One region of the Weissella soli genome, then DNA from elsewhere that is predicted to be linked to it. Evidence: riboswitches for the same ligand, from Rfam matches in the RefSeq annotation. Region 1 holds a riboswitch; the other holds the start of a gene.
The links. Region 1 has a riboswitch for lysine ahead of WSWS_RS02305 (amino acid permease). Riboswitches for the same ligand answer to the same signal wherever they lie in the genome.
Positions count from the first base shown of each region.

Region 1 (4,222 bases):
AGATTCCGACACGCTTGCCAGTAACCTTTTCAGCTTCGTGCACAGCGTTCATACGACCCATGTGCTCTTCGTGGTCTCCGTGTGAGAAGTTAAAACGCATAACGTTGGCGCCGGCGTCGATCAACTTGGCAATCGTCTCTACATCGCTTGATGCAGGTCCAAGTGTTGAAACAATCTTGGTCTTCTTCATGATTTGAAAAATCTCCTTTTATTTTGTCGGTAAATAACATACCTAACTAGCACTATTGTAACGTTTTTCTGCAAAAATGTCATTAAAATATGCGGTATTTCACAAGCGAAAATCCCCGTCAAATTAGGCTTTATAGCCTGTAACGCATTGCCACAATAATGAAAGCGGATACAATTAATTTTTATAAATTTACTTATGTGAAAAATTCACTTGTAATACTCTTTTTTAGAGTATTACAAATATTTTTTGTCAGAGCTAACAAAAAGCACCCCGAATATTCGAGGTGCTCGTCGCTAATCTTGTGATATTTTTTATTCAACGTCAGAGTGTGAAGATGACAAATCGATATCTTCCAACTTACGTACCCGACTCTTATTCTTGATTTTGTAACTAAAGTACAACACTAAGAATAATGGTACTGACATGTAGGTCGTAATAATCGCTTCCCAGTTCCAATGCGTGATTGAACCGGCAAATGAGCTGGTATCTTGTCCGATCACAACGACGAATGACAAAATCAAAGCCAAAATTGGTCCAAATGGGAACCACTTAGCATGGTAACGTAATTCTGAAACACTATGTCCTTGCTTGATCCAAGCCCGGCGGAAACGATAATGTGATACCGCAATCCCAATCCAAGCAATAAATCCGGTCAACCCTGAAGCAGCGACTAAGTAGTAGTAGATGTCTGGTCCCAAAACACTTGTCAGGAATGAGAACAAACCAACGGCCACTGTCAACAATAAGGCCGGTACAGGAATACCGGTACGAGTATTGGTCTTACCAAAAATTTTTGGTGCCATCCCCTTTTGCGCCATTGACCACAACATCCGTGATGAAGCGTAGACGCCTGAGTTAGCTGACGAGATGACTGAGGTCAAGATGACCGCGTTCATTACTGAGGCAGCCAGGGCAAACCCTGCTTGCTTAAACACCAGCGTAAATGGTGACACGGCCACATTTGATTCTGAAGCCTTTAATAATGATGGATCCTTATAGTTAATAATTGCGCCAATGATAAAAATGGCTAAGATGTAGAACAACAAGATTCGCCAGAACACTTGTGAGATTGCCTTTGGTACTGAGGTTTCTGGTGTTTCTGATTCACCAGCAGTAATCCCAACCATTTCAGTTCCTTGGAATGAAAAACCAGCGACCATAAACACTGACAAAATACCAGCCGCACCACCAATGAAACCATGGTGACCATCTGCGGATAAGTTGTTGGCCACATCTGGTTGGTTACCCATGATCCCAAGGATGGTTAGCACACCGACAATCATGAACAAAATGACCGCAATCACCTTAATCAAGGCCATCCAGAATTCTGTTTCACCATAGGCCCGTGCTGAGAACAGGTTGATCAAGGTAATCAAGAGCAACACTGCGCCGGCCCAAATCCAACCAGGAATAGATGGCCACCAATATTGCATGACCACGCCGACGGTCGCTGCTTCAACCGCAACCGTGATGGCCCAGTTAAACCAATAATTCCAACCCATAGCAAAGCCAAACGCCGGTTCAACATACTTGTCTGCGTAGACTGAAAACGAACCAGAGACTGGGTTATGGGTCGCCATTTCACCCAAGCTGGTCATAAGAAAGAACACCATCGCACCCATGACTGCATAAGCGGTTAACGCGCCCAACGGTCCGGCTTGCGAGATCGTCGCTCCTGATGACAAGAATAACCCCGTTCCAATCGTTCCACCTAAAGCAATCATTGAGAGGTGTCGTGTTTTCAACGTACGCCTTAATCCATTTGATTCTTGTGACATTACCAATTCTCCTTCCAGAGAGGTCTATCAGAACGAACAAAAAAATCCGTAGCCTGCTAAACAACAGACCACGGACTCATCAAGTACGTTAGTTTTGTCGATAGCGCTCCGCAGCCGACTAATTTTGCTGCGACAGTCCATACGTTATTCACGGATAGACCAACAAATGACTTTGCCAAGCCATTCATTTCGGCAACCGCCCCTTTTGATTCCTTCAAAGCTTGCCAGCTCCAGAACCTACTCATGTTGATCGCGACCTCTATGTCATATTTAATTTACAAATATTGATATTACTGGACTTTCAACAGAATGTCAAACAGATAGGCAGATTATCTTAAATTTGGTACGCTAGCTGTATCATATTCGAGGAGATACCCCATGGAATTACGGTCTTGGCAACCAGCCAATGAAACGATTTTTATCCAATTACTGAGCGAGGAAAGCATCAACACAGCCTTACAAGTCACTGGTAATTTACACACCCTCTTTACCCATTACTTAGCCACCCCATCTGTTGCCATTCGTGTGGACAACACCATTGTTGGTGGCATTTTTCTCGACGAAGATATCGATAGTCAAAGGCTTGAAACGACGCATGTCATCAGCTATTTCTTGCACCCTGATTGGCGACATCAAGGTATCATGACCGTTGCTTTGCTTGCCTTGCTACAGACCTACCACCAAACCACGATAACGGCTGAAGTTGATGGAAACAATGCTGCTTCAATCGCCCTCCTAAAACGCCTCGCATTTACCGAGGTGACGCAGTTTACAAATATTTTTGGACAAACCATACGGCTATTTACTAAAGAAATTGTTTAAAAAACGAGTGTCCCCACTTGAGCACTCGTTTTTTAAATTCATCATAGGATTCTAATCGACTGTCAGAAAGCAGCTAGTCAAATAGTTGTTTCCTCAGAACAAGTATGCCGTTCAAAGTCATCGCGAGTTTGGATTACTTTGATACTAATTGACCACCCTCTGCTTTCTTACCAAATTGACTAATAAGTAAAGTAGCAGCCATTATGCCACACAAACCACCTGCAAATATAAAGGAATGACCACCAGCCGAGATGCCCAATAAACTAATAATTTTTGGAGCTAAAGCTGATGCTAACCCATTAATAAAGCTATAAATGGACATGACCATTGGTATTTGATAAGGTTCCGAAATCATCGCGGCCAAGAACGGCGCTGTTGAAGTGATCGTAACCATACTAATGTTAGACAGCAAACCTGCGATGATTAACATAAAGGCATTAGTGGCAAATTCTCCTAAGAATAACGCTACTAAAAGACAAATAAACCCAAAAGCCAATGTGTTAGGCTTGCTCATTTTTCTAATGAATTTAAAGCCAAATCCAGCAATGATACCGCCAATTGTCCCAATTGAACTGACGATACCGGTAAGACTCGTACCACCAAGCCCTTTAGAATTGACTACGATCGATAAATTTGAAAGGTAAGATGTGTAAGCGATTCCCATGATGGCAACTGCGACAAATATCATCATTATAGAAGGATTAAATGCCTTAATAATTGATAAGGTAGACGTCTTACCGATATTCTCTTCAGTCTGTGTTTGTGGTAAATCTTTAGGTAAACAGATTAGCACCACTAAGAAAACCAAAATTCCAATTCCAAATACCCAATATAGGTTATACCAATGTGTCGCACCTAAAGCACCACCCGCAGCAATCAGCACCATACCTACCAAAGAAGTCACACCGTTTCCCATACCAAGAATACTAGATTGCTCCTCGCCTTTAAAGTATTCCGAGACTAACATTGGATTAATTGTTGTAATAAAGCCAAGGCCAACACCCAGCACCACCGAACATGCCAAAAGTCCAATAACTGAACTATGCCATACAGCTGGTAACATCCCTGCAATGGTCACCAACGCTACTCCTAACAATACCAGATATTTTTTGGAGAATTTCATCGCTAATTGTCCCGCAACCAAAGTCGATAATAATACACCTAATCCAGGTAATGTGCTTAGTAACTGGATGGTCGAAATCGGGGTATGGGGGAAAGACTGCGAGATCGCCACAATCGCTGATCCAATGACTACACTAGATAAGTTTAGTGCCAGCATACTGACGATACCAATTTTTAATTTTAAATTAGACATCGTAACTTTCTCCCTGTAAACTTACAATTCCTGCAAGCAAGTCATCATTAGCTGAGCTTGTACCGATATACACTGTATACTCCATATATTCTAATTCAAATTGATCAGTATCAGGAT
Region 1 covers NZ_CP017326.1:480,286-484,507, reverse strand. The annotation lists gene pyk (pyruvate kinase) at 1-190, opposite strand, end outside; gene WSWS_RS02305 (amino acid permease) at 502-1,968, opposite strand; lysine riboswitch at 2,062-2,238, opposite strand; gene WSWS_RS02295 (GNAT family N-acetyltransferase) at 2,347-2,790, shown strand; gene WSWS_RS02290 (MFS transporter) at 2,924-4,105, opposite strand; gene WSWS_RS02285 (beta-glucosidase) at 4,098-4,222, opposite strand, start outside.

Region 2 (4,222 bases), 430 kb from region 1:
CCTGTTCCGTTGGCGCGTCTAGTTGATCAACCAACACCGCCTCATAATTGGCCTGGTACATTGCTGGTCGAATATTATCACCCATGCCCCCATCAACGGCCAAATACGAACGAATGCCAGGTACATCCTTGCGTGAGCCAATCGTGTACAAGGTCGTCCCAGCCTCACCAACGATTGAGCGGCCAGGTTCAATCCAAATGGCCGGCATCGGCATGCCATAGGCACCCGTCTTTTCCCGAATCTTAGCGATGATGGCCGTGACAAATTCACTAGCCGGCTTAGGGTGATCTTCGTCGGTATAGCGAATACCAAAGCCACCACCGGTATTAATCACTTCAGGATCAAAGCCCCAATCATGGACGATAGCCACTAATTTTTCAGCAGCAGCTTCAAACCCCGTGACATCAAAAATTTGTGAGCCGATGTGAGCATGCACACCCAGCACATGCAATGACGCGGTCCCGCTGGCGATATGGTAAGCTTCTTCAGCTTGACCGCTGTCGACATCAAAGCCAAATTTTGAATCAGTCTGACCAGTTTGAATAAATTCATGGGTATGGGCTTCAATACCTGGTGTGATACGCAGCAAAATATTTTGCACGATACCCCGTTCAGCAGCCAATTCAGATAACATGTTCAATTCATAAAGGTTATCTACGATAATTGTCCCTAGACCATTGTCTAAGGCCATGATTAATTCAGCTTCCGACTTGTTATTACCATTAAATGACACATGGGCCATTGGATAGTTCGCATTCAAAGCCGTGGCAATTTCACCGCCGGAAACAACATCCAGATGAATCCCTTCCTGGGCGGCAATTTCGTACATCGCCGTTGTCGCAAAGGCCTTGGAAGCAAAACTCACCACGTAATCAATCTGTTCTTCATCAAACACTTGCTGGAAGGCGCGCATCGACTGTCGAATTTTCGTCACGTCATAGACGTAGAGCGGTGTTTGAAATTCAGCTGCCAATGCATTCGCCGTGATCCCACCGATGCTCAATTCGCCTTCTTCACTTACTTCATAAGGGGTTGTCATATCTGTTCTCCTTCTAACTAATCAACGAGTTCACGCTTGATACGTTCTTGTAATGAGGTGGTTACCACCCACGGTGCCAAGCCCGCATGGTCACTAAAATCTTCAAGGGTGTTTTCTAACCCACCGTTTTTACCAATAAATGTGACCTTAGTGCCAACGGGAACCTCTTCTGGTAGTGAGACCATGAGTTGATCCATGGCAATCTGGCCGACGATGCGTGCCCGCTGACCATTGATGATGACCCCGAAATCTTGTAGGTTCCGTGATAAGCCATCCCCATAACCAATTGGGACTGTGCCAATCCACTCACCAGCATGGGTTGTATACGTATGCGAGTATGAGACGCCGACACCGGCTGGCATTTGCTTGACATAGACTAACGCACTTTCGAGTCCAAGGACTGGTTCCAGATAATTGGCTGGTCGCACTTGCCCCCGGGATGGTTCAACGCCATAGACCACGGTGCCAACGCGCACCACATCCGTAGGAATTTCATCGGCGTGATACATGGCGGCCCCTGAATTCGCGATATGCACCATAGGAGGTAATTCAATCCCCGCGGTCAACCGTTCCCAATTAGCCAATTGATAATGAAAATAATCATTGTTAAGGGAATCAGATTCTGCAAAGTGTGTCATAATCGCTTGGTAAACGAAATAATCAGGTGCGCCTTTAATGTAATCAATCAATTCATGTAACGCTTCTTGCGACCGGACACCAATGCGGGTCATGCCCGTATCCACTGCGACGTTGATCAGGAGGCGCGTCCGGCCGTCCATCACCGCCTGTGCTTGTTCAAGCCAAGCCAGATCACTCACGGTTGCCATAATATTATTCTCTGCCATGACTTGCGCATACTTTGGATCAACGATGCCCATAATCAAGATTGGCATGGCGATTCCCGCTTCACGTAAGGCCAACGCCTCTTCCAAAATGGCCACGCCAATTCCGTCTACTCCAGCGCGTTCTGCTGCCTGGCCCATTTCCAAGAGGCCATAGCCATACGCATTGGCCTTCAGAGCGAGAAAAATCATACGCGCACCTGTCGCCTGTCGTACTTCATTAACGTTATGGGTGACTGCGTGCTGCGAAATTGTAATTTTTGTTGGTCTTGAATATCCGACTACCATGTGTTTGCCCCATTCATTATTTTTTGTTTGAAGAAGCACGTGCACGCTCAGGGTACAAAAAAACGTCCATGAGTGTGCACTGCCGCACAGCCTCATGAACGCATAAAAAATCGTTAACGTGGACCATCCGATAGCACTCCGCTGGGTTACAGCGACAGTCCGTTAACTATTCATTAACGGCCCAATTAATTTGCTGCCACACAAATCAATTTCGGCAAAATCCCCTTTCACTTCATTTCAACACCATTGGCATGGTTCCATGAACTTACTCTTGTCTTTCGCGACCTCTATCAAACATTAAGTTGTAATGAGAATAACACGCATTAAAATGAGTGTCAATCTTGACATTTTAATTTTCTTACTCTTAAATAGACTTCAATACATTCCCAAAAGGACTTAAGCACATGAAAGTTATTAAATTTGGGGGAACTTCACTAGCTGATGGCCCCCAATTAGAGAAAGTTATCGCCATCATTGATGCTGATGCAACCCGCCAAGTAGTGACTGTATCAGCTCCCGGCAAGCGTTTTTCCGGCGACACCAAAGTCACTGATCTATTGTTGCAATACGCGCAAGCTGCCATCAACGGCGATGATACGCAAGCCATCGTGGCTGAAATTGCAGCGCGTTATCAAGCAATTGCGACCTATTTCCACGTCGATAGTACTGCCATCATGCCCAAAATTATTGAGCAATTACAGCATTTGGCCAAACAGCACTACCCTTCGTTTGATTACCTCTACGCCGCTTTTGCTGGGCACGGTGAACTATTGAATGCCCAACTAATCGCATTTATTTTACAGGCAACTGGCCATAATGCTCGTTTTGTATCACCCAAAGAACTTGGTATGCAGACAACGGGTGCCCCCCGTGCCGCCACGCTAGCTGAAATCAGTTACCAAAAAATGGCTTGGTTTACACTGGCCAGTGATGAAATCATCGTGGTCCCCGGCTTCTTTGCCTACGACGAACATGGTTACATGAATACCTTTAAACGTGGTGGTTCAGACATTACGGGGGCCATTTTGGCACGTGGGTTGAAGGCTACTGTCTACGAAAATTTCACAGACGTGTCTTCAATCTATGCTGTCAGTCCAAAAATCGTGGCCAATCCTGCCCCCATCGCGAAAATGACGTATCGTGAAATGCGTGAACTGGCCTACGCGGGTTTTGCCGTTTTCAGCGATGAGGCAATTGTCCCGGTTATTAAGGCGGGCATCCCAATCAACGTCCGTAACACCAACGAACCAGCAGCACCGGGCACCCTCATTGTGCCCGAAAATGAAATTGCGACGACCCACGCCATTACGGGGATTGCCAGCGACGATCGGTTTGCAACGTTGTATCTACACCGCTACTTGCTCAATAAGGAAATTGGCTTCACCCGACGCCTGTTAGATATCTTGTATCGACATGGCATCTCATATGAGCATATGCCGACCGGAATTGATGATTTATCGATTATTTTCGATAAGTCACTCACTTCACGTGCCCAATTTGAAGCCATGATTGCTGACATTCGCACAGAAATCCAGCCCGATATTTTAGAATGGCATACCGATTACGCCTTGATCATGGTCGTTGGTGAGGGGATGCAAGAAATGCACGGTGCCGTCGCTAACATCATCGAACCGCTCACTGAAGCTGGCATCAATATTTCGATGGTCAACCAAGGAGCTTCACGGATTAGCGTGATGCTTGGTTTGCCTGCTGATCAAGTGGATGCCGCCGTGAAAGTAATTTATGAACAAGTTTACTAACCTCTAACACGAAATCAACAAAAACCCCTGATCGCGCCGCCTATTTTGCAGTGCGATCAGGGGTTTTTGTTCGCATTATCATCAAACTAACACCGCTTAATTATGTTTGACAGCATCCTTAATTAAGCTTTATTTTCCCCCTTATCTTTGTTTTCTTTAAAAAAGACAGTCAGGCTGCTCAAACATATAAAACTAAACTACAATATAGATAACAGTTGATCCCGCAATTTATAACCGACGGACAACAAATTTTATACAAATAACAAGACATTGATTGTGGTGACACAATGTTC
Region 2 covers NZ_CP017326.1:907,507-911,728, forward strand. The annotation lists gene lysA (diaminopimelate decarboxylase) at 1-1,039, opposite strand, end outside; gene alr (alanine racemase) at 1,057-2,169, opposite strand; lysine riboswitch at 2,293-2,467, opposite strand; gene WSWS_RS04275 (aspartate kinase) at 2,574-3,929, shown strand.
Region 2: it holds a riboswitch for lysine, as region 1 does, so the genes downstream of both, alr (alanine racemase) here and WSWS_RS02305 (amino acid permease) in region 1, are expected to answer to the same signal.